2 regions of the Mesobacillus jeotgali genome follow, and region 2 is predicted to be linked to the other one. Evidence: a T-box and tRNA genes for the amino acid it is inferred to sense, from the RefSeq annotation. Region 2 holds a T-box; the other holds one or more tRNA genes.
What was found. A T-box is a leader RNA that pairs with one kind of tRNA and senses whether it is charged. The one in region 2 lies ahead of leuS (leucine--tRNA ligase), so its partner is inferred to be a tRNA-Leu.

Region 1: it encodes a tRNA-Leu, which carries the amino acid that the T-box ahead of leuS (leucine--tRNA ligase) is inferred to sense. The anticodon was not compared.

Annotation. Positions count from the first base shown of each region.
Region 1 is NZ_CP109811.1:2,945,268-2,960,791, reverse strand. Features, by position in the region: gene dapF (diaminopimelate epimerase) at 1-880, shown strand, start outside; gene FOF60_RS15125 (DNA ligase D) at 906-2,741, opposite strand; gene FOF60_RS15120 (non-homologous end joining protein Ku) at 2,879-3,751, shown strand; gene FOF60_RS15115 (NAD-dependent epimerase/dehydratase family protein) at 3,871-4,767, shown strand; gene FOF60_RS15110 (sulfite oxidase) at 4,808-5,860, opposite strand; gene FOF60_RS15105 (hypothetical protein) at 6,004-6,534, shown strand; gene FOF60_RS15100 (metallophosphoesterase family protein) at 6,595-7,080, shown strand; gene FOF60_RS15095 (cytosolic protein) at 7,128-7,523, shown strand; gene FOF60_RS15090 (DUF6509 family protein) at 7,556-7,867, opposite strand; gene FOF60_RS15085 (LysE family transporter) at 8,377-8,997, opposite strand; gene FOF60_RS15080 (cold-shock protein) at 9,412-9,618, shown strand; tRNA gene FOF60_RS15075 (tRNA-Leu) at 9,704-9,787, opposite strand; gene FOF60_RS15070 (LysE family transporter) at 9,975-10,607, shown strand; gene FOF60_RS15065 (DeoR/GlpR family DNA-binding transcription regulator) at 10,783-11,535, shown strand; gene pfkB (1-phosphofructokinase) at 11,532-12,443, shown strand; gene FOF60_RS15055 (PTS fructose transporter subunit IIABC) at 12,459-14,318, shown strand; gene FOF60_RS15050 (DUF2935 domain-containing protein) at 14,590-15,390, shown strand.
Region 2 is NZ_CP109811.1:3,723,822-3,739,345, reverse strand. Features, by position in the region: gene FOF60_RS19100 (IS4 family transposase) at 187-1,413, shown strand; gene FOF60_RS19095 (MDR family MFS transporter) at 1,763-2,947, shown strand; gene FOF60_RS19090 (CueP family metal-binding protein) at 3,165-3,692, shown strand; gene FOF60_RS19085 (sigma-54 interaction domain-containing protein) at 3,784-5,148, shown strand; gene FOF60_RS19080 (GntP family permease) at 5,496-6,815, shown strand; gene FOF60_RS19075 (3-hydroxybutyrate dehydrogenase) at 6,831-7,607, shown strand; gene FOF60_RS19070 (nuclease-related domain-containing protein) at 7,648-8,592, opposite strand; T-box leader at 8,984-9,203, shown strand; gene leuS (leucine--tRNA ligase) at 9,286-11,700, shown strand; gene FOF60_RS19060 (rhodanese-like domain-containing protein) at 11,878-12,189, shown strand; gene FOF60_RS19055 (sporulation protein Cse60) at 12,247-12,432, shown strand; gene FOF60_RS19050 (BaiN/RdsA family NAD(P)/FAD-dependent oxidoreductase) at 12,696-13,964, opposite strand; gene FOF60_RS19045 (putative polysaccharide biosynthesis protein) at 14,281-15,524, shown strand, end outside.

The DNA of each region.
Region 1 (15,524 bases), 780 kb from region 2:
CCTTGCGCTGGCGCTTTGTGACAGGGAATCGTCACTGGGTGCGGACGGTATTCTGTTCATCCGTCCCAGCAAGGTTGCAGACGCTCAGTATCGTATCTTTAATTCTGACGGTACAGAAGCATCAATGTGCGGCAATGGTCTTCGCTGTGCAGGACGATATGTCTGCGAGAAGCTTGGTGTGGATGAAGCTGTGATTGAAACGATGAAAGCCAACCTCAAGGTGAAGAAGCATGAGGAGATTTTCAGTGATATCCCAACATACCAGGTGGAAATATCACCGGTAACTTTTGAACTGAACGATTTGCCTTTAGTGCTCGATCAGGAAAAACTGATTCAGGAGAAGATTCCGCAGTTATCTGAGGAATTGACGTTTACAGCTCTAGCGGTGCCAAATCCTCACCTGACGGCTGTAGTCAGCAAAGAGCAATTGGAATCCAATCTCCAGACAGAATTAAGCGAAAAGGTCAACAATCCAAATGATCTTTTTCCTGACGGCGTCAATGTCAGTTTCATCAGGCTCCTTGAAAAGGGGAGTATCTTTGTCAGGACCTATGAACGAGGCGTTGGCTATACGAATGCTTGTGGAACAGCGATGTCAGCCTCCACACTTGTCACATGCCTGTTGGGGGAGAATGAACTTGGCCAGCCAATCAATGTCTACAATAATGGCGGTATGGTACAATGCGCTGTTCATAAAGAAGAAGATTCTTATACCATCGACTTGATCGGCAATGCTACATTTGTATACTCTGCTCAAATTGAGGTTGATTTTTCAAAAGAGGGATTACTTGAGGAAATCCTCGAACAGGAAGATTTTAACGAAGATATCCTGTACGGTAAATTGCAGGAGCATGCTAAAAATTATTTAAGCCAGTATTAAACATAGAAAATCCTGAGGAAGTTCCTCAGGATTTTTTTGACTTCAGAACCTCCAGAACTGGATTGAAATTCTGTTCTGCTTTAGCTGCAAAATAAGTCCTGAACGGACAGCCTGACTTTTGCACGCGCTGGATGATCGTTCCTAAATGGAAATCCTCAATTCTTAGATTCTCATTCACTTCTTCCCAAAATAACGGAGTGGCCACACCTGCATGTGATTTTCCGCGAGCGGAATAGGGACTGACAATCGTTTTGCCTTCAGCATGCTGGATGTAATCCACATATAATCGGCTGCCCCTGTTTTTCTTCAGTCTTTCAATTGTAAATGATTCCGGTTCCTTTGATACAAGGTAGTTCGCGATAAAGGAGGTAAACAATCTTGTATCATCGTAGCTATAATGGTTATCCGGGAGCGGGATGTACACCTGGAGTCCTTTATTCCCAGAAGTCTTGATAAAGCTGATCAATTTTAATTCATCCAGCACCTCTTTGATATAAACAGCAGCCTTAATCGCTAAATGGAAATCTTCCCTCGATGGCGGGTCCAGGTCAAAGACTATTTCATCCGGTCCCTTGCTGTTGATTTTCTGGAAGGGGATATGAAACTCAATGGCAATTTGATTCCCGAGCCAAAGCAACGTTTTCATATTATTGCAGACAATATATTCGATCCCTTCCGATTTTGCGGTCTGGACAAAATCCGGTGCGTAATCTGGAACGTTTTTTTGGTAAAAGGCTTCGCCAAACATGCCGTGAGGATAGCGGATAACAGTTAACAGCCGGTCCTCCAGGAATGGAAGCATATAAGGAGAAATCTCCCTTAAATAATGGATGTAATCCACCTTTTGGATTGGCGGTTCTTCCCAAATCGGTTTATCGGGGTGCGTGATTTCAATATCCGGAGGCAGGTTCTTTTGTTGGAAAACAAACTTTTCATAAGTACAGGTATCAGGACTTAAATCGAAACGGAATTGATGAAAATGAGGCTCGCGAAGCTGATCCTCATATATTTCCAGATACTTTACATCAAGACAGATTCCTGGTTCCACATAAATAAATTGAGCATCTTCACTACTTTTATTTTGCTTGATGATTTGATGAAGGGCATTTTTTTCTTCGGGCTTAAACCCGAAGATTACCAGCCCAATTTGATGTATTTTTGAATCCTTGTAAACTGAGATATAAAAGTATCCGTTGGACTTTTCATAAGCCGTGACAAAGCAGGAAACATACTTCCAGTTTTTCGATTTAATCCACGCTTCCGTCCGTTTTCCTTCCTCCCATTTGCTATTCTGTTGTTTGGCAATGATACCTTCCCCATCGTAAATGACGACTTTTTCCCATAAGCTCTTCAAATCCCTTTCACTCGGGATAAGCTGGACTAAGTCGGGGTTTTGGTGGTTGGGAGAGAGTGGCAGATCCAGCTCGGAAAACAGGGAATGAAGCTTTGTCCTCCTGCCTTTGTAGCTTTCAGAGGCTATATTTTTTCCTTTTACCTTCAAAAGGTCGAAAACCATAAGCCTGCATGGATTCCTGTCAGCTTCAGATTTAATTTTATCCTTTGACCTCATTCTTCCTCTGATTTGAATCGCCCCGAAATTGGCTTTGTAGGGATTCTCCAAATAAACCAGCTCAGCGTCCAATGTCAGAGGCAAAAATGGCTGGAACTTTTCCTTGTTGGCAGTAAGGAAGTTTTCTAATTCTGGGAACAAAGGGAGCAGCGGTTTACCATTGCGGCTTGTCAGTTCAATTTCAGAATCCCATGTCAATAACGCACGGAAGCCATCAAATTTAATCTCATAACGCCATTCTTCCCCCTGTGGCGCTTCAAATGCCAGTGTAGGGAGCATTGGTTTAAGCATTTTCCCCATCCTTTCACACCAGTGACTATTTATATTGTTCCTGTTTGGCTGCATCCTAGTACACTGGGAAATGTTTTAACGCATGATAAACCAATTATTAAGCAAATTAGTATTAAAACGATAAGGTGGAGAACGTTATGCATACAATCTGGAAAGGGAGTATCAGCTTCGGGCTCGTCAATATCCCGGTCAAGCTTCATGCAGCGACTGAGGATCGGGACATCAAGCTGAGAACTCTTCATAAAGAGTGCCACTCGCCAATAAAATATGAGAAAACTTGCCCAGTGTGCGATGTGGAAGTGAAAAATGAAGACATCGTTAAGGCTTATGAATACACAAAAGGTAAGTTTGTCGTCCTTGAAGATGAGGATCTTGAATCGTTAAGGAAAGAAAATGAAGATAAAGCCGTGGAAATAATCGACTTTGTAAAAATTACGGAAATTGATCCGATTTATTTTCAACGCAGCTATTTCATGTCTCCGAACGAAGGCGGCGGTAAGGCCTATTCTTTACTCAGGAAAGCTCTTGAAGAATCGCAGAAGGTGGGAATTGCCAAAATAATTATTCGGGCAAAGGAGCAGCTTGCAGTGGTGCGCGTTTATAACAATACGCTCGTCATGGAGACCATTCATTTCCCGGATGAAGTCAGAAACGCAGTAGACGTGCCGAATGTACCAGAAGAAGATAAAGTGACGGAAAAGGAACTGGACACTGCCATCATGCTCATTGATCAGCTGACAACCGAGTTTGAACCAGAAAAATATAAAGATGATTATCGTACCGCTTTACTGGAGTTAATCGAAGCAAAAAGGACTGGCAAAGAACTGGTCACTCCTACCGAAAAAGAGCCGGTCTCCAATGTCACAGATCTTATGGCCGCACTTCAGGCTTCTATCGACCGTACCAAGCCTGAGAAAAAGAAAGAGCCAGCGCCAGCGCCAGCTCCAGCGTCAGCAAAGAAGAAGAAAACAGCTGCTAAACCAAAGGCTAAGGAAAAGAAACAAGCTTAAAGAAACAAGCACAGATTACACAGCCGGCCATCATAATGTGGCCGGTTTTTGTTTGGATTATTTTTAAAGGAGATTCTGGAGCTTAGGAAGAATAAAGTTATAGAAAAGGGGGATTTTCGATGAGAAAAATTCTTGTGCTTGGAGGAACCCAGTATTTTGGAAAAAAGCTGGTGCAAAAGCTGATTGATCATGGTGATGAGGTAACTATTGCCACCAGGGGAACGAAAAGTGATCCTTTTGGTGAAAAAGTAAATCGGATGGTGATTGATCGGGAAAATAAAGAGACGATGACAGCAGCATTCGAGGGCAAAAAGTGGGATCTGGTGTATGACCAATCTTGTTTTTCGCCAATGGAGGCAAGGGATACAGCAGAGGCATTAAAGGGGAAAGCGGACCGCTATATTTTCACCTCCACCCAAGCGGTATATGAGTTTGGCACGCTTCATGCAGAGAGTAATTTTAATGCATATACATATCCGATAGAATACAAAAGCCGCAAAGAATACCCAGGGTATGAAGGCTATAGAGAGGCGAAAAGAGCCTCAGAAGCGGTATTTCATCAGATTGGATATTTTGAGGTCGTTTCCGTCCGTTTTCCGATTGTCGTTTCAGAAGACGATTACACTGAACGCCTGAAGTTCCATGTAGATAAAATACTTTCAGGACAACCATTAGGTATACCGAAACCTGATTTGCGCTATAGCTTCATCCACGCAGATGAAGCAGCCGATTTTTTGTTGGATATCGGGAGGTCAAGTTTTGAGGGGCCAATCAATCCTGGGTCTGCAGGAGATATTAGTTTGAAAGAATTGGTTGATAAAATTGCTTTGAGGGCCAATAAAGAAGCGATCGTGGAGGATAGCGCCGAAAACGGCACGGTCTCCCCGTATGCATTGCCTGGCTCGTGGTCGATTGACACTTCACTTGCTTCTGGGTTTGGCTTTAAGTTTACCGAATTGAATCAATTATTGGATCAATTGATCATTTTTTATATTCAGCAGAATGAGTTGAATTAATATAAACCCAGGTGCAAAGGTACACTGCACCTGGGTTTCTTCATTCTGCCTTTACATTAATTTGCATAACTGCATTGTAACCATAGCCTTTCTCGTTCCAGACAGCTTCTGAAGGCTGCGTGTTACCTTCGCTATCAGATGCCCTGACTGATATATGATATACATTTCCGTGTTTAAATTCCTTCACGTAACTCCAAGAAACAGTTCGATTTTCTACAGGGTGGGTATCCAGCCTGGCTGGCTCCCAATTAGCTCCATTATCAAAGCTTATTTCCACTTTTGAGATAACCCCTGACCCTGTCCAGGCAATCCCTCTAATTTCGTAAGTTCCTTTTTTAACTAACTGTTTATCAAGCGGCTGCTGAATTGTTGAATTTACTCTGTTTGTGGTGACTGGCTCAGAAGTACCATTTTTATAATAATAAACATAATCATCACTCTGAAAAGGCCCTGTAAATTTGTCTTTAATCAGAATGATTTCATTAAGCCATTTAACGGAAGCCATCCCGTACCACCCTGGAACAATCAGCCGGAAGGGAAAACCGTGTTTATGGGGGATCGGTTTCCCGTTGTACTCATATGCAATCATTACTTCAGGATTAAGGGCCTTCGCAATTGGCAAACTTCTTTCAAAGTGGATATACTTAATGTTCTTGATGCCTGCGTCTCTTCCTCTAAAAACGACATCAGATACACCTTTTTTAATTCCGGCGTACTCAAGCAAGGTTTTCAAAGGAACTCCCTTCCAAATTCCCTCACCCATTGCGCCATCTTCCCACTGCTCACCAAAGACTTTTTCTTTGAAGCTGGCCCTTTTATTTCCTGAACATTCAATGAGCACCCTGTTTGATTTAGATGGCAGCTTCAAAAATTCAGAGTAATGGAATTGTAAAGTGTGATCAACTGAGCCGGAAATTGTCAGCGTGAATGACTCTGGTGTTAAAATCGGATAAGGAAAATGATTACGGCGGTAAAATAGAGGCTCAGCAACCGGCTGAAGAAAAGAAATAAAGTGAATCGGAGTTTCCTGATTCTCAGGGTTAAGGCTTCTTGTTGTTAAGTAAGGGCGCACCTTTCCAAAGTTCAAGTACATAATCATTCCTCCTCATTGTTAATTTATTGCTGGGACGTAAATGGAAGAACATAAAAAGGTTTTTCGGGATGGGTGTCAAATAATATTAATCATAGGTTCAGTTGCGGAGTAAAAATGAAGAGTTTTTAACAGGGGGCAGGCAGATGGAGAAGAAGAGTAAGAACAAATGGAAACCTATGGTTCTACCTGCAAGTCTGTTCTTGCTGGCTTTTGGGTTATATGCTGGCTATACAATGTGGGAGAATAGGAGTCATCAAGATGCCAGGGATGGAACCAGCCTTAAAAACGGAGGCCAGACTGTCGCGTTATTTCATGAAGATTCAAAGCATGAAGACTACTCAACAGTTGGCGGCTTTATTCGTGAATTTCACACTAAATATAATGATACCCTCGGTTGGGACAGGATAGATACGGTTGATTGGGAGGAGCAAAGAGAGATCGCTTCTGAAATCATCTCAGTTTTGGCAACTGTCGAAACAGACAATACTGCGCTCCAGGCTGATTTTGATACGATATCCAATTATTCAAGAACTGTTGAAGAAGGAACTAGAGATAAGAAAATCTTACTTCAGCTTCACCGATATTTTCATGACCTCGATATCGAGTTCAACAGTTATAATGATACGAAGGATTATTTTAATGTCACTAAATATAAAGATCCTGAGAAAGGTTAATCCATTCTCACCAGGGTAACATAAAAGGGACTAGCAGGCGAAGGGAGTGTGTGTCCAGCCATGAAAATAGTGGTCATTTCTGACACTCATATGCCTAAAAAAGCAAAGCAGCTGCCTGAGAAGCTTCTCATTGACCTGCAAGATTGCGATTATATTATTCATGCTGGCGATTGGCAGACCGTGGAGCTATATAATGAGCTTAATCAGTTTGGCCCGGTTATCGGCGTGACCGGTAATGTGGATGGCCAGGAACTTAAGAGTCTGCTAAAAACAAAAGAGATCCTCCAGGCAGGCAATTTTCGTATTGGTATAGTCCATGGCCACGGCACTGGTAAAACAACTGAAAAAAGGGCAGTTGAAACATTTACAGCAGACGAGGTGGATTGTATAATCTATGGCCATTCCCATATTCCCGTCCTGAAGGAAATCGATGGTGTAACGGTCTTTAATCCAGGTTCACCGACTGACAAAAGGAGACAGCAGCAATTCTCTTATGGTATCCTGACTGTCGGAGAAAGAATTAACGCAGAGCATATTTTCTTTTAAAAAGAATCTAATCAATTTGTGAAAAATAGACAGGAGTGTATTCAACAATGAAAACCTTTGAAGTGAAATTTCACGCAGAAGACCAGGTCGAAACGATGAAAGTCCAGAAATTAAGCAGTGAAGATTATGAGCAGGCTACTGAGGGCGGAACACGACACTTGTTTGACCTGGATACGAATATTGGTTTCTTTGTCTTTTTTGATGCGGAAGATATAAATGGCAAGGAGTATTATTTAATGCTTCAATATGAGGAGCAGAAGGAAGAGCCATCGAATTGCTACGGCTTCGAACTGAAGGATTTCTATGAGTTTTCAGCATTATACCTGAATGATCTGGAATTTACTGAAGAACTTAACGAAGAAGAGGGGGAGCTTGGACCTGTTCAGCATCTTGCCCATCTCCTTTATCACATCGTTGAGGAAGGAAAAGCAGTAGAAGTATAAGTAAATTAAAAAAGAGCAGATTCTGCTCTTTTTTAATTTGTTTCCTCTTCGTTTTCATCCTCAGCAGGCAAGTTTTCCTCACAATACTTTTTCACTTGTACCTCTTCATCTTCCTCAAGTTCAAAATCCAGAACCTTTTCTGTTTCCTGTTCAATGAAATAGCTTTGCATAATCCGTCTATCTTCCCCGTCCACCAAAAATAGCACCTTTAACAGCAAGCCTTTTTCAGTATAGAGCTCGTCCTCTTCGTCTACCTCGATATTTAGGAAATATTCATATCTGCTTCCTGACAGAAGCCCAAATGGATCTTCAAGAAGCTCGACAGTATGTCCTGTAATATTCATGAATGCTCATCCTTTTAATTTTGTCACCTCTATTATATATCGAAAACATCAAAAACAATCAAGGAATTCGAAGCAAGGGGAAGATTTGCCGAATAAAAAGCAGCTTTCAAACTTAATGAAAACATAGTATTACGTGGGAATCACAATCTGGAACAAAACATGGGTTTATTAGCCCCGTTGCATGTACTGGGGCAGAGACCGGAGAGATATCTTTATTGTGACAGCTTTTCAAGAAACACGGTCAAAGCTGTCAAGAATCCGTTATTATTGTGACAGCTTTTCTGAAACACGGCCAAAGCTGTCAAGAATCCGCCGTTATTGTGACAGCTTTTTAAGAAACACGGTCAAAGCTGTCAAGAATCTAGTGTTATTGTGACAGCTTTTCAGGAAACACGGTCAAAGCTGTCAAGAAACAGCGGTTATTGTGACAGCTTTTCAAGAAACGAAGTCAAAGCTGTCAAGAATCCGTTATTGTGACAGCTTTTCAGAATTAATAGAAGCACTATTTTTCAAAGGAATAGCTTCAATGCTTGATATCCGAAAAATAGGGCAAAGCCAATAAGCGAAATCCCGGATAATAGTGAAATGACCGTAAGCAACCTTGTGGTAAGCAGCTTTCGGAAGCTGCTGGAGATTGCGGCCATAACGACATCCCAGAGAATAAGGCCGAGTATAATCCCAAAGCTGTAAATTACTAGTTCGCCAGTACCGTACGAGGAAGCAGTCTTGGCAAGGACTGATCCGTAAATACCCAGCCAAAATAAAATGGTCAGCGGGTTGGAAATAGACATGATAAATCCGGATAAGAATGATTTAAAACCCGATTCTTCACTTCGATTATTCATGACAATTTTGCCAGAGCCGATAATTGTCTCGATACCTGTATACATCAAGACAAAGAATCCGAACAGCCAGAGAAAGGATTGCATGAATGGAGTCTCGAGGTATTTAACTACACCAAGATAGACAGTCAGCATATAAATGATATCAGCTGTAAGTGCGCCCAGGCCAAGAAGCCATGCCTGAAAAAAACCGCTCTTGATCCCTTTGTCCATCTGTGCTGCATTAACAGGGCCAATAGGGGCGGCCAGAGATAATCCAAGGAAAATATAACCCAAGAAGACATTCACTTTAAAATACCTCCAATAGTCAATCGTAATTTGCTTGTACTATTTCTATTCAAATTTATGGAGGCGTACAACCTGTTTTTGCAGAAACACAAATTTTTTTTATGGCAGTCTTAATAAATTTAAAATGAAAAGAATATACTAGTAACTGTTGCGCAGGCAACTGCTGGTGTGTCACTTTTGGTAAAAATAAGAAAGTGTGGTAAAATGGAATAGATATCAACTTTCGGATCATTCATTTATTATAAAAAGTTTCATTTGCCGGCTTTTTATAACAAATGAATTTTTTTATCAATCGAACGATGATAAGGTCTTTTTGGGTGTTTTGCTGATTTTCGAATGATCCAGAAGTAACTGAAACATTGAAAACATGCAAAATGGAAAAGGACCATAATCAAACTATAGGAGCGTGAGGAAATGGCATTTGGAAGAAAACCGCCTGAAGAGATCGTAACAGCTGAAACGAAAATATGGGTATGTACTTCTGATGATTGCAATTGCTGGGTTCGCGACAACTTTAAAAGCAGCAATGTCCCCGCATGCCCAATTTGTCAAAGTGATATGGAGCAGGAGACTAAGGTTCTTGAAGTGGTCAACAACCACAGTCAGAATTTAATTGGATAATATGGTGGTCAAGACAGTCTGGATGGATATCCAGGCTGTTTTTTTGCACAAAAAAAGTGCCCAATGTATAGGCACCTTTTCTGTATGCGGATGAGAGGACTTGAACCTCCACGGTGTTGCCACCACTAGAACCTGAATCTAGCGCGTCTGCCGATTCCGCCACACCCGCGTATTTACATAGAATTATAGCACAAAAACTATAGATTACAATCTAAAAATTTTCGTGCTGTGCAGTAAGGATCAAGCAGTTTAAACATAGGAGCATATTGCATTTTGAAAATATTGGACAGGTAGTAGTAGGATTGAATTTTCCAACATACAATGTACAAAGTTTTTGTATGTTGGGGGACGAAGCCTTGAATGTCAGTTTACTAATCAGTTACATATTCCTTGGGTTAACGCTGGCTGCACCAATCGGTCCGGTAAATTCAGCCAGGCTGGATAAGGGGATCAAAAATGGTTTCTGGCATGCCTGGATTGTAGGGACAGGCTCAATGATTGCCGACGCCATTTTTATGCTGTTAATCTATTTGGGTCTTGTGAATTTTTTGGACATGCCTATTATTCAAATATTTCTTTGGTTGTTTGGCGGGTTCGTCCTGATTTACTCGGGAATAGAATGTATTATAAAGGCCAATACCATTGATCTCGCTTTCAGCAGGGGTAAAGAATCGATGCTCAAATGTTTCCTTACTGGATTTATCATGTCGATCAGCAGCCCATTATCCATTCTTTTTTGGCTGGGCATCTATGGTTCTGTGCTTGCAAAAACAGCCAGCAACTATGGACGGACAGACTTGCTGATTTATAGCAGTATGATTTTTCTCGGACTGGCATTATGGGATATTTTTGTGGCAGCTATTACAACAGGTTTCAGAAGGTTCTTGAATTATGGCAGCTTGAGGGCCATCTCAATAATGTCAGGACTCTCATTGCTTGGTTTTGGTGTTTATTTCGGCTACCAGGGTATCAAGGCTTTATTATTTTAGTCATACTAGTAGAAAACCTCCATTCGGGAGGTTTTTTTTATTTTCTGATAACAATCAAAAACGTTCAAATTAATTTCATATTTGCTCAAAAGTGATTGTTTTTGAAAGAAAATGATTGATTTCTGAAATCGATTACATTATGATGATAATACGAAGCAAATAGGAGGAATGGCTCATGTTAACACCTGAGCGCCACCAGCTCATCTTACAAATAATCAAAGAAAAACCAATAGTGAAGATACAGGAATTAGTTGATCTGACTGAGGCTTCGGAGTCGACAATCCGCAGGGACCTGACCATTCTTGAGGAAGGGAAGTTCCTGAAAAGAGTGCATGGCGGAGCAGCCAGGTTAAGGGGCAAACTCCAGGAGCCAAGCATGATTGAAAAATCCACCAAATACCTTCAGGAAAAGAGACAAATCGCTCAATATGCTGCAAGTCTTGTGGAAGAAGGTGACAGCATTTACCTTGATGCCGGTTCGACTATTTTGGAAATGGTCAGTTTCCTTCCGGTTAAAGATATTGTCGTGGTTACTAACGGTCTCATGCACTTACCGCAGCTGCTTGAAAGAAATATAGAAACGTATGTGATCGGCGGATATGCCAAGCCAAAAACGAATGCGATCATCGGAAGAGGAGCTCTGGCTAGCCTTGAACAGTACCGCTTCGATAAATGCTTCCTCGGCGTTAATGGAATACATCCTCACTCTGGGTATACAACCCCAGACCAGGAAGAAGCGCTAATTAAGCAAAAAGCGATGACATTGTCACGAGAGACATTCGTCCTTGCTGATGACACAAAGTTTTCTGAGATTACCTTCGCAAAAATTGCCGATTTGCATGAGGCTGCGATCATCACAAATACAATTGATGAGGATCATAAAGGACAATATACGAGTAAAACTTCAATAAAGGTCGTGACATCATGATATACACTCTGACTCTTAATCCATCTGTCGATTACATTGTTGAAGCAGATGAAATTCATTTAGGCAGTTTGAATAGAAGTTCGAATGAAACAAAACTTCCTGGCGGTAAAGGCATCAATGTTTCGAGGGTACTCCGCTCCCTTGGAGTTGATAGCAAGGCTACAGGTTTTATTGGAGGCTTCACCGGCAGGTATGTCGAGGAGTTTCTAAACAGTGAAGATGTGCAAACAAGCTTTGTCAATGTAGAGGGTGACACTCGGATCAATATTAAGCTTAAGGCCGGATCAGAGACGGAAATAAATGCCCGCGGCCCTGAGATTTCGGGAAAAGCAATAAGTTCATTGAAAGAACAAATTAAGCAGCTTGGTAAGGGCGATTACCTGGTCCTCGCTGGAAGCATTCCCTCCAGTATGCCTGATTCCATTTATGAAGAGATCGTGCAAATCTGCAAGGATACAGGAGCAGAAGTGATTGTGGATGCAGAAGGTGATTTGCTGAAAAACATCCTGGTCCACGGGCCGTTTCTGATCAAGCCGAATCATCATGAATTAGGGCAGTTCTTCAATAAGGAAATTACCGAAGCAGATGAAGCGATTTTTTATGGGAAAAAACTTGTTGAAGCTGGTGCTAAAAATGTCATCGTTTCATTGGCTGAGAAAGGTGCCGTCTATATCAATGAAAACAAAGCCTATAAAGCTGATGTTCCTCAAGGTGAGGTCAAAAGCTCAGTGGGTGCTGGCGACTCAATGGTGGCTGGTTTCCTGGCTCAGTATCTAAAAACGGGTGACCGTAAGGAAGCATTCCGCTATAGTGTTGCCTCCGGAAGCGCAACTGCGTTTTCAATCGGATTATGTACACCTGAAAAAGTTGAAAGACTTCTTCATGAAGTAAAAATACTAAACAGCTAGTAAGGGGGAGAAAACATGAGAATCACAGAACTGCTGACAAAAGAGACGATTCTATTATCAATGAGTGCTGCATCAAAGCAGGAGGCAGTAAATGAGCTTGTAGGAATGCTTGAGCGGGCGGGGAAAATCACAGACCGTAATACATTTAAAGAAGCAATCCTAAAACGAGAACAACAGAGCACCACAGGCGTAGGGGATGGAATCGCCATTCCACACGCAAAAACTTCAGTCGTAAAGGAAGCGGCAATTGTATTCGGAAGATCTGAGGCTGGAATTGATTATGAATCATTGGACGGACAGCCTGCACATCTGTTCTTTATGATTGCAGCACCAGAAGGGGCAAACAACACCCACCTGGAAGCGCTCGCGCGACTTTCTTCCATTTTGATGAAAGCTGATGCACGTGAAAAGCTTCTAGGAGCAAAGAATGCTGAAGATGTCATTGGAATCATTAACAGCTATGACAAGGATGAAAGCGAAGAGCAGGTCGAGAGGAGTAATAAAAAGTTCATCGTTGCAGTTACTGCTTGCCCTACGGGAATTGCCCATACTTATATGGCCGCAGATTCCTTAAAAGCGAAAGCAGCCGAAATGGGCGTAGATATCAAGGTTGAAACGAATGGCTCGGGCGGGGCGAAAAATGTCCTTACGAAAGAAGACATTGAAAACGCTGAAGCAGTCATCATTGCAGCTGACACAAAGGTGGATATGGATCGCTTTGCTGGCAAGCCTCTAATTGATGTTCCTGTTGCGGACGGAATCCGCAAACCAAAGGACTTGATTGAAAAAGCTGTCAAAAAGGACGCTCCACTATATAAGGCATCAGGCAATGCAGCGGCAGAAAAGAAGGAAAGCCGCGGCGGAATCTATAAGCATTTAATGAATGGCGTATCAAATATGCTCCCTTTCGTAGTCGGAGGCGGTATTTTAATCGCAATTTCATTCATGTTCGGCTATAACGCGTTTAATCCAGATGATCCTTCCTATCACCCAATTGCCAAGGCATTGATGGACATTGGCGGAGGCGCCGGTGCCTTTGGTTTACTAGTGCCTATCCTTGCCGGCTTTATTGCACTAAGTATTGCTGACAGACCAGGTTTTGCACCCGGTATGGTGGGCGGTTTGCTCGCAGCAACTGGAGGCGGCGGTTTCCTTGGAGGTTTGGTTGCCGGATTCCTCGCTGGCTATCTAGTGTTAGGATTGAAGAAATTGTTCGCTGGACTTCCTGCATCACTTGAGGGAATTAAGACCATTCTCTTATATCCGTTGTTCGGTATTGCTTCAACAGGATTCATTATGCTGTTTTTAGTAAACAAACCAGTCGGTGCCCTGAATCAGGCAATCACTGATTGGCTTTCGGGATTAGGAACAGGCAATGCTGTTGTGCTTGGTATCGTCCTCGGTTTAATGATGGCATTCGACATGGGCGGTCCAGTTAATAAAGCAGCTTACGTTTTCGGAACAGGCTTGCTTGCAAACGGTGTTTATGAGCCAATGGCTGCGATCATGGCAGCTGGTATGGTTCCTCCGCTTGGCATCGCATTGGCGACTACTTTCTTTAAAAATAAGTTTTCCAAGGAAGACCAGGATGCAGGGAAGGCAAATTACATCATGGGACTTTCTTTCATCACTGAAGGTGCAATTCCATTTGCAGCCGCCGACCCACTCCGTGTTATCCCGTCCGTAATGGCTGGGTCAGCTGTTGCAGGCGGATTGACTATGATGTTCAACATTGGCCTGAGAGCACCTCATGGCGGACTGTTCGTAGTACCGCTTGTCGAGGGAGGGTGGCTGTTATATCTGGCCGCAATACTCATCGGTTCAGTTGTCACAGCAATCGTGCTTGGAATATTGAAGAAACCAGTTACAAAATAAAACCGAAGGCCTGCAGGCTTAAAGTCTGCAGGCTTTTTGTGTTTCTTAGTAAATTACAAAATTATTTAGTTGTGGATAACTACATGTAGTATTCTTAATCCAGCTCCAGCGCCTAGCCAGTTTTCATCCCAGAGAGTGCTCCTTAGAGTATCTTGCGAGAAGCGTTAGATTTGAGCAGCTCGAGTCGCTTGCGCTTTTTGTTCTGCATATGAATATTTCCACCCCTTAGCCTATAAGCTTTTATGAAGTGAATTGTGAGGAGGGAAAGAGGATGGAAAGGGATTTCAAAGCTGCTGCCTTGTATGAACACCGTTTTTGGCTTCAGGTTCTTGGTGACCATGGGAGATTCCTGCACGAGTCGCTTGTACCTGTAGAGCAGGAGGAAATAGAAACGGCGAAGTACTTTATAAATACCTTTGACAGACTGCTGCAAAGGGTCGAAACAACAGATCTCATTCATTTGAGCATGAGAGCAGATGAAGAAGCAAAGAAAATCCGGCAATTTAAGCTGGATCTGATAGAAAAAATGCTGACTGGCAATATCAAAATCCATTTCGGCCCAACCTTTGTAAACCATATGGTAAATGAGGTTGAGGAATATATCAGAGTTCTTGAGTATCTAAAAAGAGGAGAGGTACCGCCGGTATTCCACGAATTGCATCATCATACGGTCTGGCTGCTAGACGCTGCAGGTCATGCCGGTGCCATCCAAAGCAATCTTGATCAGGTTGAAAAACGTTTGAAAGCAAAAAGTGAGAAATACATGAAGCATTTTGAGGACTTTTACTTGAAAGCAGTCGAGATGACGGGTTATCTGCGAACGAATTTAAGTTCATTCCCAGCTCTGCAAAGGATGAATCAAGAGGTCTCAGTGGAAATTCAACTCTTCATGAAGTTTCTTGATGAATTAAAGGAACTCGAGTTGACTGAACAGGCACTGGGCAGCTTTGCTCCGCTAATGGCTGACCATATGTTCAGGGAAGAGTGCTATTATTTATCCAAAGTCGCCGAAGCGGCCTCAATAAATAAGCCGGAATGCGATCCTGGGAAGCCAAGATTGAAGACAGACTGAAGGGTGGGGGATACTAGATAGAATTCATTCCGTCTAGTATCTTAGCCCTAATTTTGTTCTAATACAGAACAGATGTTCTTATTTTGGACAAGGTTATGTTATACTTGAGAAGCAATAGTCAATCTCAAGGTGTT
Region 2 (15,524 bases):
TTGTTCGCAAAAAACTGCATTTGTTCGCGAAAAACCATCATTTGTTCGCAAATAACCCACTAGGCTTGCAAAGTTGTTCCAAATAATGGTATTCGAACAATAAAAGGTTTTAAACAGAAAAAATCCTCCTATGTAGAATGGTAACAACAAGTTGCCAAACACCTATTCTACAAGAGGAGGATTCCTATGAACTCAAAGAGTTCTATACCCAATCTAACTTTACCCGACTCAACTGTAGTTCAAAAGTGTTTGACATTGTTAAATCTTGTGAATTATCGTGACCCCTTTATGGACCATAGAGCACACAAACTTTTTTCTGGCCATGTTATTACCATGGCGGTGGAAGGAATGCTCATGAGACGTGAATCCTTATGGGATTTGAGTGAGAACCTCAAGTCCAAGAAGGTGTTCAAGGAACTGCTTGAGCTAAAGAGTATACATGGCTCTTCTATTAACAGAAAGCTTGAGAAGCTGCCAACCGGTCTCCTGCAGGAGACTGCATTTCGAATCTTTAAGCAGATTGACCAGCATCACAAGCGTCTGCCTGGCTTTGACAAGATAGGAAAGTTGGCCGCTGTAGACTCTTCTCAGTTCTCACTCCCTTCCAAGGCGGGTGAATGGGCTTATTCCACCAAGAAAAACAATGGAGTAAAGCTCCATCTCTGTTTGATTGTCGCGGATGAAAATACCTATTATCCTGGCAAATCAATTCTTTCTACTACCGGAGTAGATGACAAGGAAGTCGCCCTCGAACTAGTGGTCGATCAAGCTGTCACCTACATCTATGATCGAGGGTATATCAGTTATGGTCTCTATTCGGATTTAATTCAAAAGAACCTGAAATTTGTCGCCAGGGTAAAAATGAATTCAAAGCTGACAATCGTGAATAAGCATGACATTCATGACGAACCTAACATTGTTTTAGACGCCGAGGTTCAAGTCAAAAAGCCTAAAACGGAAGAGACCATTGCATTGCGTCTCATAGAGTTCCTTGATGACGAAAGCAATAAATACAGGGTAGTCACGAACCGACGGGACCTTACTGCGAGTGAAGTCGCGGAGATCTATCGCCAACGATGGAAAGTCGAGCTCTTTTTCAAATGGATCAAACAGCACCTCAAACTAGTGAAGTTCTACAGTCATAAAAAGGAGGCTGTCTGGAATCAGTTGTGGCTCGCCATGATTGCTTATGGGCTTTGCGAATTGGTCAGGATTCAGACAGGTTCTAAAAAATCCACGTGGGAAATACTCAAGTACCTTCGTCAATACTGGTATGACTCATGGGATTATTTTATGGAAGCCTTATTCAGGGAGCCGAGCAGAACATCCAAAGGAAGGCGAAAGAAAGGAAAACCCGGCCGGCCAAGAAAATATCCCAAGAAGTTGAAGACCGTCCAAATTGTCCAAAGATAAACGGATAATAAGGTGCTAACTAACTTGCTTGGTAACTTGTTGTTTTAACCAGGTGTTCCTTTTTTTGTTTCCAACGCTAACTAGCTAGGTAACTAAATTTGAAATTTAAACTAAAATTAACTAAATTTGGTGTCTCGTTGCAAAGCTAGTGCAAATAACCTCCATTTATTCGCAAATAATATCGTTTATTCGCAAACTGGAAAAAACAACGTATTTTTCCCAGTTTAACTTCAAAAAAATAGAAAATTTCAACTTCATTTACCAGCACAAATTCCTATTGCAACCAATTGTGAAAAGCTCTAGAATTACTTTGGTATTCGAAATTTATGAGTGAAAGAAGGCGTGAATAATGCCTAGAGCCTTGTGGCTTTTAATTATCGGGATGGCAGTCAATGTTACTGGTTCCTCTTTTTTATGGCCTTTGAACACAATCTATATACATGAGCACCTTGGCAAATCCTTGTCTGTTGCTGGGATCGTATTGATGCTTAATTCTGCAGCCAGTGTTATTGGCAATCTTTTTGGCGGCAGTCTTTTTGATAAAATCGGCGGATATAAGTCTATCATTCTCGGAATCAGCATTACCATCCTGGCGTTGCTTGGACTAACCCTATGGCCAGGATGGCCGCAATATATTTTCTTTTTGACATTGGTTGGTTTTGGCTCTGGCATCGTCTTTCCGGCGATGTACGCAATGGCAGGCTCTGTCTGGAAGGAAGGCGGCCGTAAAGCATTCAATGCCATTTACGTAGCTCAGAACCTGGGCGTAGCCATTGGAGCTGCGCTTGGCGGTTTTGTCGCCTCCTACTCTTTCCAGCTGATTTTCATGGCGAACGCAGCCATGTACCTGATTTTTATGATGATCGCTATTTTTGGCTATCGCAGCATCGACACCCGGGCAGCGAAGCAGACGAACGTACTTCAGGAGAATGGTGCGGTCAAGAGCCATACGAAGCTGTATGCGCTTCTTATCCTTGCTGTTGGCTACTTGCTTTGCTGGGTTGGTTACGTCCAATGGCAAACAACGATTGCCGCTTATACCCAGGAATTGAACATTTCCCTGAATCAATACAGCATCCTCTGGACAATCAACGGTGCTTTGATCGTTCTTGGCCAGCCAGTTGTGAACAGGCTGATCAAGCCGTTCCAGAATAAACTGAAGTTGCAAATCATCATCGGCATGGTCATCTTCATGGTTTCCTATGCAGTTGCTGCAGGAGCTAATGCATTCTCAGGCTTCGTGGCAGGTATGGTAATCCTGACGATTGGTGAAATGCTGATCTGGCCTGCTGTTCCGACTATCGCAAATGACCTGGCGCCTAAAGGCCGGGAAGGCTTTTACCAGGGGATTGTCAACAGCACCGCAACTGGCGGCAGGATGATCGGCCCGCTTATGGGAGGGATCCTTGTCGACCTATACGGTATGCCAATGTTATTCGCAATCCTTATTGCGCTTATGTTTATCGGTATCTTCACTACTGTCATCTATGACCGCAAACTAAAGGAATCACATAACGTTGCTGCACAAGCATAAAGAATCAGTAAAGAGCCGGGCCCGGATGCCCGGCTCTTTTTAAAATCTGGGGATTGTCCGGGACCAGAGTTTGCCAGGACTGAACAAGGGGACTGCTCCTATCTAATCAGTCACAATTTATGCATTTTTTCTCGATAAAAAATGCATATTTTACATCTAATATAGGACTGTGAGTTTATGATATAATCATACATTGAAAGACAAGGGGGTGAATGGGTTGAAACTTAAAATCCTTGGAATTGCATTTTTGGCTGCCGGTTTGTTAACTGCCTGTAATGGCGGGGAACAATCTGCTGAACCTGAAAAACAACAACAAGACATCAAGGAATTGGTGAGTGATTACAGCACGGGCGAAATTAAGGGCCACAATGCGTCCATCACCTCACATGAGCTGACAATTGCCGACAGTGAAGGGGACAAGCAAGTCTACGATATTTCGGAAGAAGACTTCTTCGTCTCAATCGCGCCTTACGAAAATCAAACCCATCCTTGAACAAATCATAGCTTGACAGGTTGTCAAGGTGAACTGGTTGAAAAAGAGTTTGATGTATATATTGAGGATGAGGATGGAAATGTGGTCGTTGATGAGAAAATGACATCCCATCAGAATGGTTTCATCGATTTGTGGCTTCCACGTGATCAAAAGTTCAAAACAAAGATTGGATATAACGGTAAAACTGTAGAATCAGAAATATCCACTTTTGAGAATGACGCCACTTGCATTACAACAATGCAGCTAATGTAGACTAAAGCACCTGAGTCAGGTGCTTTTTTTATGTCTTGCATCGTTTTCAGAAAAATGTGATAAAATCAAAAGAAAAACCAGGTGGCGGACTATGAATACGAAGCTTTTACATATCCCTGCAGATATTATTGAAACCATTGTCGAGAATGCGTTTGAATGGCTTGTTGTTGTTGACAGAGAAGGAGGAATCATCTATATCAACCATAATTACTGTGAATTCCTTGAAGTCAATCGTGAAGAAACGATTGGCAGGCATGTCACCGAAGTGATCGAGAATACGAGGATGCATATTGTGGCTCAGACCGGAAAAGAGGAACTGGCTGATCTGCAATTCATCAAGGGAAACTATATGATTGCCAACAGGGTGCCCATCATTAAAAATGGCGAAGTAATCGCTGCATTTGGAACGGTGTTTTTCAGGGATACACAGGAATGGATGAAAATGGACAGCCATGTAAAAAGCCTGCTGACCAGGATGCAGCCATACATCCAGAAGATTGATTCGGGAGTGAAATACACGCTAGATGACATCCTTGGCGAGTCACAGCAGATTATCAGTTTAAAAGAAAAAGTGAAAATGGTATCCAACAGCGATATTTCCATTCTGGTCAGGGGAGAGAGCGGAACAGGGAAGGAATTGTTTGCCCACAGCATCCACCAGCTAAGCAGCAGAAGCCAGAAGCCATTCATTAAGGTGAACTGCGGAGCAATCCCTGAAAACCTGCTTGAATCCGAGTTATTTGGATATGAAGAAGGAGCTTTTACAGGCGCGAAAAAAGGAGGGAAAAAGGGGAAGTTCCAATTGGCTAATGGCGGGACCCTTTTCCTTGATGAAATCGGTGACATGCCGCTCAGCATGCAGGTTAAACTTTTGCGTGCCTTGCAGGACGGGGAGATAGAACCGATTGGTTCGACAAAATCGATTTCGGTTAATGTCCGGATTATTGCTGCCACAAACAGGCCGCTTGAGAATATGATTGAGGAGAAAAGATTCAGGGAGGATTTATTTTATCGGATCAATGTCGTTCCTTTCAGTGTTCCTCCATTAAGGGAACGTGCTGAGGACTTAACACTGCTGATCGCCTATTTTATTGACAAGGTCACGAATCGGTTAGGCAAGCGGATCGCAGGAATTGAAAGCAACGTACTGGAAATTCTAAAATCATACAGCTGGCCGGGTAACATCCGAGAACTTGAAAATGTCATTGAAGCTGCTGTTCATTTGACAAAAGGAGAACAGATTACGCTGGATTCATTGCCGGATTACTTGCAATCACAGACAGCCATTTACCGATTTAAGAACAAAAAACTTAAGGATATTGTTGAAGAAACAGAACTATGGGTGTTGAAGCAAAGCCTAGAAAGGAACAATGACGATAAAGGCCTTGTGGGGAGGGAACTGGGGATCAGCAGGTCAACCCTTTATGAAAAGCTAAATAAATACGGCCTCTTGTAGTCCGGGAATTCGGAATGCTGTCCGAGTTTCCGGACTTCTTTCATTTCTAGTAATATTTAAAAGGCTTTTCACTGTATGAATGGTATTAATTTGCGGGAACTGGACAGGTCGAATAACTTGTATTCTATTAAGTAAAAGCAATGGAAGAATGATAGAGTCCGGAAAACCGGAATGAAATAACTGAAAATTAAAAATAAACACTGATTCATATACCCTGAAAAGTTGGCACGATAGTTGCAATAGGTTAATACAGCAATTTTATTCAATCTTTTGTAAGCGTTGTCATCTAAATTGGGCAGGGAGGGCAGTGGTCGTTTTTACTTTAAAAATTTAAAGGGGGAAAAAGAATGCTGAGTATGATTGGGTTGATTGGCGGTCTGGCTTTGTTGATTTATCTGACGATGAGAGGCATGAATCTGCTGATTGTCGGGCCGATTTCTGCGTTGTTTGTTGCTGTGTTCAGCGGAATGCCGTTGTTTCCGCAGCTGGTTGAAGAAGGAGCTGCTAACTTTGTCGGCAACTATATGTCTGGGTTTTCTGGTTTTGTTACTGCCTGGTACATGATGTTCCTTCTTGGGGCGATTTTTGGAAAAGTGATGGAGGACAGCGGAGCGGCTGACAGTGTTTCTGAGTTAATCGTCGAGAAGCTGGGCATGAAGTATGCAGTGCTTGCGATTGTCGCGGCCTGTGCCGTGTTGACCTATGGCGGCGTCAGCTTGTTTGTTGTCGCATTTTCAGTTTATCCAATGGCATTGAGCTTGTTCAGGCAGGCGAATTTGCCTAGGCGATTCATTCCGGCTGCATTGGCCTTCGGATCGGTCACTTTTACAATGACTTCTGCCGGTTCTCCGGAAATCCAGAACTGGATTCCTATTCAATTCCTGGATACTACCCCGGTTGCAGGCTGGGAGGTCAGTGCCATCGTTGCCGTCTTCATGATGATCTTTGGCTACTGGTGGCTGAAACGAATGATTACAAAAGCGGTTGCAAGAGGCGAGAAGTTCGAAGCGAGGAAGACAGATCCAATGCTGGAAAAAAGGGCGCTGCCTCATCCTTTGATGGGCCTTATTCCTTTAGTTGTGGTACTGGTGATTTCATTCGTTTTCCATGATTCATTGAAACAATCAGCACTGATCATTGCTCTTCTTGGCGGGGTTGTATCTGCCTATCTATTAAATCGCAAGTACTTCAAAAATTTCTGGGAAGCACTTTCAGAAGGAACGATGGGTGCCTTAATTGCGATTGGAAACACTGCTGCTGTCGTAGGATTCGGGGGTGTCGCAAAAGCAGTGCCGGCTTTCCAGACGGCGGTTGATGCGATGACAAACATACCTGGAAGCCCATTGATTGGGGCGGCAATTGCCGTGAGTGTCATTGCCGGGATGACTGGTTCTGCATCCGGCGGTCAGGCTATTGCGCTTCCATTGCTTGCACCTCACTACATGGATATGGGCGTCAATCCGGAAGCACTGCACAGGGTAGCTGCCATTTCCTCCGGAGCACTGGATTCACTGCCGCATAACGGGTACGTGGTCACGACTGTCCGGGCGATCTGTGGCGAGTCCCATCAGGATGCATACAATCCAGTTGCGGCTGTGACTGTCATTGTGCCGTTGATTGGTGTGGCAATTGCGATTGTTCTATTTTCTCTAGGATTAGGTATTTAATGAAAGGAGATTCCAATGGTAAAAGATAAAGTTGTGATGATTACCGGTGCCGCCCAGGGAATCGGGTATGAGATCGCCAAGAGTTTTGCTGAGCAGGGCGGAAAGGTATTTTTGTCAGATTTACAGGAAGAAGCTGTGGAGAAGGCGGCTGCAAGTCTGCGTGAAATAGGGCATGATGCCGCTGGCTTTAAATGCGATGTTACCAGCGAAAAAGACATCAAGGAGTCAGTTGCAAAATGCCTTGAGCACTTTGGTACTGTCGATGTTCTCATCAATAATGCAGGCTTGCAATATGTCTCCACGATCGAAGACTTCCCAACGGAAAAATTTGAGCTGCTGATAAAAGTGATGCTAACTGCTCCATTCATAACTTTGAAGCATGTGCTGCCAGTCATGAAAAAGCAGGGTTCTGGCAGGGTGATCAACATGGCATCCATCAATGGGCTTGTTGGATTTGCCGGAAAAGCAGCATACAATAGCGCCAAGCACGGTGTGATTGGATTGACAAAGGTGGCCGCACTCGAAACGGCTGAGCACGGCATCACAGTAAACGCAGTCTGCCCCGGGTATGTTGACACACCGCTTGTGCGCAACCAGCTTTGCAGCCTTGCAGAAACACGGAATGTACCACTTGAAAAAGTACTTGAAGAAGTCATTTTTCCGCTTGTGCCGCAAAAACGGCTGCTGGCTGTCGATGAAATCGCCAGTTATGTTATGTTCCTCGCCAGTGATGCTGCGAAAGGAATCACTGGCCAGGCTGCAGTCATTGACGGAGGATATACAATTCAGTAAGTTCAAACCGGCTTTCCCTATGGGAGGCTGGTTTTTTTGTTCATTTGAAAAAATCTGGCGGCGGGGAATATGTTTTGTTTTTCTTTGATCCGGTAGAGATAAGATTAAGCGACTTTAATATATGAGTAGCAAGATCAACAGAGTCAATGCCTAAAAAGTCACGAAGCTGTCTATTATTAATGGAAAAACCATGTAATAGAAAAAAGTCTTTAATAGCGGAGATATGGGCAGTTTTTGAAAGGTGGCCGCAAGAGGAACATAGCCAATTTCCATGAATTCTTTTCATCCCAAATACCTGACATTCAGGACATTGGATTCCTTTTGTCAAATCAGTAAGCGGGAGATTCAATTCTTTTGGATTAATGATTAGTGGCTGATCGGATTTTATTAATTTGTGAGCAATCTTCTTTAGGTCCTTTATTGTGAGAGTTTCGGATTTATATTTTAATTTCACTTCCTCAATTTTATAAAGCGCGCGCGCGGTGCGGCAAAGTCTATAGAATACTTCTGGAGACTTGTTTGAGTTTTTAATCATTGTTTGGGAGCTGCTGATGGTGACGAAATACTCTATAGGCGGGAAGGAGAAGGAATTGTTATTAAGCCAGGTGATTAAATTTGTGGTTTGGGTCTTCGCCTGTAAAATGGGATTCCCATATATATCTTGTTTTCCATCAATCGTTCTGATTAATTGATCAAATGCTATATCAATGTCAATTTCGCCTGCGTAGTTTTTGGATTCGAAATTAATAAAAAATGAAGGATATAGAAGAAGGGTATCGATTTGAAAGTGGGTCTTTAAATGAGGAATTCTCAAGCCTTGGAGGAGAATATATTCCTTTTCTGGAAGTTGAGAAAGATAATAGTCCAAATCAACTTCCCCTTTGTATCCAGCCTTTAATTTCATCAATTTTGTCTGGAAATCCTTTTTACGGGGATGATTAAAGGGTAGCCTTTTCACTACTGCTTCATAAATTAGAATTTTCACTGGGATTGTCCTCTTTTTTAATATCAAGTACATCACTCCTTTTCATCTTAATCAAATTTTACCTCTTTTAATATATGAATTCAGTGAGAAAACTCTCTCTTCATAAAAAATAGTATTAAGACTCTTAGAAAATATTTCTTAATCGCAAATAAGGTATGTTTATTCGCAAATAAATGCATTTGTTCGCAAAAAAGGAGATTTATTCGCAAAAAGTATTGCTTTATTCGCAAACTGGAAATTCTCAGCATTTTTTACCAATTTTGTGTCCGAATCTCCTTTCAAAATCCCACACCAAACAAATGATACAGTCATAAACTAGTCTCCATAATCATTTATTTCGTACCCGCTTGCATATGGAAGGGAATTTTATTACAATATCTCTATATCATAACGAAAGACTTTGACAAGGAGTAGTAGTGGTGTAAAACCTGTGCAAGAGAGCTGGCGGTTGGTGCAAGCCAGACGGGTCCATCATGAACTCGCCTTTGAGTCGCAGACGTGAACACACAAGTAGCGTTTGCCGTTTTCCGCGTTAAGGATGAATGAAGCGAGTGTTGCACACTAATTTGGGTGGTACCGCGGGAGATCATACATAGCCTCTCGTCCCTTTTACAGGGACGGGAGTTTTTTGTTTTTTAAAAAGAAAATCCCATCCGCAAAATAAATCGAACTTAAAACAGGAGGACATTGACGATGAGTTTTAACCATCAGGAAATCGAGAAAAAATGGCAATCGCATTGGGAACAGAACAAAACGTTCAAAACAACTGAAGATAAAGGGAAAGAGAAGTTCTACGCGCTTGATATGTTCCCGTATCCATCTGGTGCCGGCCTTCACGTTGGACACCCGGAAGGTTACACAGCGACTGACATCCTTTCACGCATGAAAAGGATGCAGGGCTTCAACGTCCTTCATCCAATGGGCTGGGACGCGTTCGGCCTTCCTGCAGAGCAGTATGCATTGGATACAGGAAATGACCCGGCTGAATTCACGGAGCAGAACATCAACACGTTCCGCCGCCAGATCAAGGCATTAGGTTTTTCATACGATTGGGACCGCGAAGTCAACACAACAGATCCTGAATACTACAAATGGACGCAATGGATTTTCCTTAAGCTTTATGAAAAAGGCCTTGCCTACATTGATGAAGTAGCAGTTAACTGGTGCCCGGCACTTGGAACTGTTTTAGCGAACGAAGAAGTAATCGATGGAAAAAGTGAACGCGGAGGCCACCCGGTAGAGCGCCGTCCGATGAGACAGTGGATGTTGAAAATCACTGCCTATGCAGACCGCCTGCTTGAGGATCTGGATTTGCTTGATTGGCCGGAAAGCCTGAAGGATATGCAGCGCAATTGGATCGGCCGTTCAGAAGGTGCCGAAATCACGTTCAACATCGAAGGACATGAAGGAACATTCACTGTATTCACAACTCGTCCAGATACACTTTTCGGCGCAACTTATGCGGTCCTTGCACCAGAACATCAGCTTGTTGATAAAATCACGACAGCCGAGCAGAAGGCTGCAGTCGAAAAATATATCGATGAAATTAAGAGCAAGAGCGACCTTGAGCGTACGGACCTTGCGAAGGACAAAACGGGTGTCTTCACTGGCGCTTACGCAATCAACCCGGCGAACGGCGAAAAAATGCCAATCTGGATCGCTGACTATGTGCTGGCTTCATATGGTACAGGTGCAATCATGGCAGTACCAGGACATGATGAGCGCGACTACGAGTTTGCCAAAAAATTCGATTTGGAAATCAAGGAAGTCGTTGCCGGCGGAAACATCGAAAAAGAAGCCTACACTGGTGATGGCGAGCACATCAATTCTGAATTCCTTAACGGCACGAACAAAGAAGAGGGCATCAGCAAGATGATTGCGTGGCTTGAGGAAAAAGGCATTGGTACGAAAAAGGTCACCTACCGCCTTCGCGATTGGCTGTTCAGCCGCCAGCGCTACTGGGGAGAGCCAATTCCAATCATCCACTGGGAAGATGGAACAATGTCCGCTGTACCTGAAGACCAGTTGCCTTTAGTTCTTCCTAAAACGACGGATATCAAGCCTTCTGGCACAGGGGAGTCTCCACTTGCCAATATCGATGACTGGGTGAATGTTGTGGATCCTGAAACAGGCAAAAAAGGCCGCAGGGAAACGAATACGATGCCGCAATGGGGTGGCAGCTGCTGGTACTATCTGCGCTATATCGATCCAAAGAACGACAAGGCACTTGCTGATAAGGAAAAATTAAAGCAATGGCTTCCGGTTGATATTTATATCGGTGGAGCGGAGCATGCGGTACTTCACTTGCTGTACGCTCGTTTCTGGCACAAGGTCCTTTACGATGTGGGAGTTGTCCACACGAAGGAACCGTTCCAGAAGCTTTTCAACCAGGGAATGATTCTTGGTGAAAATAACGAAAAGATGAGCAAATCTAAAGGTAATGTCGTCAACCCGGATGAAATTGTAGAAAGCCACGGTGCAGATACGCTTCGTCTTTATGAAATGTTCATGGGGCCGCTTGAAGCATCCATCGCATGGTCTACAAATGGTCTGGACGGATCACGACGCTTCCTTGACCGAATCTGGCGCCTGTTTGTCAATGAAAACGGCAGCTTGAATGAGAAAATAAAGGATGTTGAAAACACGAACCTTGAGAAGGTCTACCATCAGACTGTTAAAAAGGTGACGGAAGATTATGAAGGGCTTCGTTTCAATACAGCGATTTCTCAGATGATGGTCTTCATCAATGAAGCATATAAAGCCGAAGAGCTTCCAACAGCATACGTTGAAGGCTTTGTAAAAATGCTGGCGCCGATTACACCGCATATCGCAGAAGAGCTTTGGGCTAAGCTTGGCCACAGTGAGTCAATCACATATGCAGCATGGCCAGCCTATGATGAAGCCAAGCTAGTCGACGATGAAGTCGAAATCGTTGTCCAGGTAAACGGTAAAATCAAAGCGAAAATGATGGTACCGGCAGACGCGAACAGAGAAACACTTGAGCAGATCGCAATGGGTGATGTTGCTGTCAAAGAACAAATCGACGGCAAAACAGTCCGTAAAGTGATTGCTGTACCAGGAAAGCTTGTCAATATCGTTGCTAACTAATATGTACTAGCAAAGGATCGCCTAGGCGGTCCTTTGTTTAAAATAGTAATATACCCCAAGAGGTTTATTCTTTGTATTATTAAAAGAGTTTTTATATAATAAATAGGGGAAAATACAATAATAGGGTATTGAATCCTTTATAGGGATGAATTTTATTAAAAATGGAGGAAATGACTAATGAATAAAATTGAGACTATCTCTCCGGAAGAACTTCAAAAGAAGCTGGAAGCTGGCGAAAAGCCAGAAATGGTTGATGTACGTGAACATGATGAAGTCGAATCAGGTATGATTCCTGGAGCTAAGCACGTGCCAATGGGGGAGATTCCTGAAAGACTGAACGAATTCGACAAGGACAAGGAATACATCTTCATCTGCCGTTCAAGCGCACGCAGCGGCAACGTTTGCCATTACATGAACGAGCAAGGCTACAAAGTCCGCAACATGGTTGGCGGTATGATGAGCTGGGGCGGAGAAACAAAACGTCCATAATTATAAAATTCTGAAAATCTGGCCAGAATGGATGTTAAAAAGGAAGGGCGACTAACCTTGATCCAGGTCAGAGTATTTGATCATGAACATGAAAAAGATTTAGAACAGGATATGAACCGCTTTCTGGAGAAACTTGATGAGAAAAAACTCTTGGACATTAAATACAATGTCGCGGTCATACCAGAAGAAGAGGACGAAGAACAGATCTACTGTTTTTCAGCTATGGTTGTGTACAGAGCCTGAGTGATTTCACTCAGGCTTTGTTTTATTTTAGGATATCGGACAGAAACTGGTGGGAAACCGGCAAAAGTGTCCGTCATCAAGCCCATGACGGACAGAAATAGGCGGGAAACATACAAAAGTGTCCGTCATCAAGCCCATGACGGACAGAAATAGGCGGGAAACCGGCAAAAGTGTCCGTCATCAAGCCCATGACGGACAAAAACAGGTGGGTAATAAGTAAAAGTGTCCGTCAAAAAAACAATGACGGACACTTAGCCATTTACTTATTGTTGCAGCGCATATTCCCCGGCATTAGATCCCGCAAGTCGGCCGGTGACAAGGGCGGAGGTAATATTGTAGCCTCCAGTATAGCCGTGGATATCGAGGATTTCTCCGCAAAAATACAGGCCTTCTGCTTTCTTGGATGCCATAGTTTGCGGCTCGACTTCCTTGACGGATACGCCTCCACCGGTGACAAAGGCCTTATCAAGCGGCAGGGTGCCGTTGACCTTGAATTCGAACTGCTTTACAGACTTGGCGAAACTTCTGATTTTTTCATGGCCCAGCTGTCCGCCCTGCATTGCCGGGTCGATTTCATTGCGCTCCAGCAGGAACATCAGGTAACGCTCGGGCAACAGCCCTTTAAGCAAATTCTTCACCGCTTTTTTCGGCTCGGCCTTGATCAGTTTATTAATTTCCTGGAACAATTCTTCCTCTTTCATATCGGGAAGGGCATCAAGGGACATGACGACTTCTTTCAGATTCCACTTTTGCATCGCCTTGACGACGAACTGGCTGCAGCGGAGAACCGCAGGACCGCTGATGCCGAAGTGGGTGAAAATCATATCCATTTTGTGAGTGATCAGCGCTTTACCCTTGGGATTAAGTACGCTGAGTGCGACTCCCCTCAGCGAAAGCCCCTGGAGAACCTTTTCTTTTATAAATGGTTCAGCTGAGGTCACCGGCACTTCGGTAGGGAACAATTGCGTAATCGTATGTCCCGCTTTCTCCGCCCACGCATATCCATCACCAGTGGATCCGGTATGTGGCACTGATTTTCCGCCGACAGCAATGATGACGCTGCCTGCATAGAACACTTCACCATTCTTTAATTCAACAGACTCCGCCTTGCCATCCTTATAGTGCACATGTGCAACAGGAGTGTTCGTCTTGATTTCTACCTTTAATTCTTTTAGCTTTGATAAAAGGGCATCAACAACAGATTGAGCTTTGTCACTTACCGGGAACATCCGGCCGTGATCCTCTTCTTTCAGCTGGATGCCAAGCCCTTCGAAAAATGAAATGATATCTTCATTACTGAAAATGGAGAGCGCGCTGTATAAAAAGCGCCCATTTCCGGGTATATGTTTAATGATTTCATCCACTGGCAGCCGATTGGTCACATTGCAGCGGCCCCCTCCGGATATCGCCAGCTTTCGGCCAAGCTTGTCTCCTTTGTCGATCAGCAGCACCTTTGCGCCTTTCTCACCAGCAGCAATCGCAGCCATCAAGCCAGATGGACCGCCGCCAAGGACGATTACATCGTATTTCATTGCTTCACCAACTTTTCGTTTCACTTTTTTTAACTCATTTCAGCACTTTTATTATTATAATGCAACTCTTCACTAAAAACATTGTCATAAATGAGGTTATTCAAACGAATTCCCAGCCGGAAAACTGGCAGTCAGCCTGGAGAAGGAGTAAACTAGGGAATGCAGGAATTTCTGACAGGGGTGCAGGAAATATCTGCAGCAAGGATGCAGGAAAAATCTGCATCCATTGATAAATATCATAGTGTCTGTTTGTGTTTATGGTAAAATACAAGTTTGTAATCTGTTTTTATTTTATTGATTGAAAAGTAGGGATTTTATGTCATCAAAGCTTTTAAGAGGGACGTTCATATTGACACTTGGCACGATTTTGTCTAAAGTGCTTGGGTTATTTTATGTTATTCCCTTTTTTGCGATTGTGGGAGAGTATGGGACAGCATTATACTCTTTCTCTTACATTCCATATACAATTTTCATTAGTGTTGCCACAGCTGGTGTACCGCTTGCTGTTTCTAAGTTCATAGCAAAATACAATGCTCTTGAGGAGTATGCGGTCGGAAGGAAATTGTTTAAGTCTGGTGTGGCAGTCATGCTGGCAACCGGAATTTTATCTTTCTTGATTATGTATGTAACTGCTCCCGGACTTGCTGAAGTTGTCATGGATACAAGTAATGATGAAAATGTGAAAATAACCGCTGCAGATGTGACGACAGTTATTCGTGCGGTCAGCTTTGCCTTGATTGTTGTTCCGTTCATGAGCTTGATTCGCGGTTTCTTCCAGGGACATCAGTCAATGGGACCATCAGCAGTTTCCCAGGTTGTAGAACAAATAGTCAGGATCGTATTCGTGCTGGCCGGGGCGTTTGTTGTCCTGAATGTACTTGAGGGGGATATGGTTACCGCTGTAAGTGTAGCCACGTTCGCTGCATTCATTGGAGCGCTTGGCAGTCTTGGGGTACTGGCCTGGTACTGGGTAAAAAGGAAGCCTCATTTAGATAAGCTGCTGGAAGAAGACAAGAGGGCGATGGATATCTCCTTAAAGGATATCTATAAGGAAATCTTGCTGTATGCAGCACCTTTTGTATTTGTCGGGATTGCCAACCCTCTGTTCCAGTTTGTTGATATGATGACCTTTACCAAAACAATGACTTCAATTGGATTTAGCTCAAATGAAGCAAGTTCGGCATTTTCAGTTTTGAATTTCCAATCGCATAAACTTGTTATCATACCAGTCTCTCTTGCTACGGCCTTTTCATTGACGCTGGTACCAAGCATTACAAAGGCCTTTACAGAAAACGACCGAAAGGGTATGAGACGGCAGCTTGACCAGACTTTCCAGGTGTTGATGTATCTAACAGTACCTGCTGCCATTGGGATCGCAATACTAGCTGAACCAATGTATTCCGTTTTCTATGCACATAACGACCTGGGCACTGAAGTATTAACAACCTATGCACCAGTAGCTATCCTATTCGCACTATTCACTGTAACAGCAGCCATTCTGCAGGGTATTAACGAGCAGCGATTCACGATTTTAAGTTTGCTGACGGGATTATTGGTGAA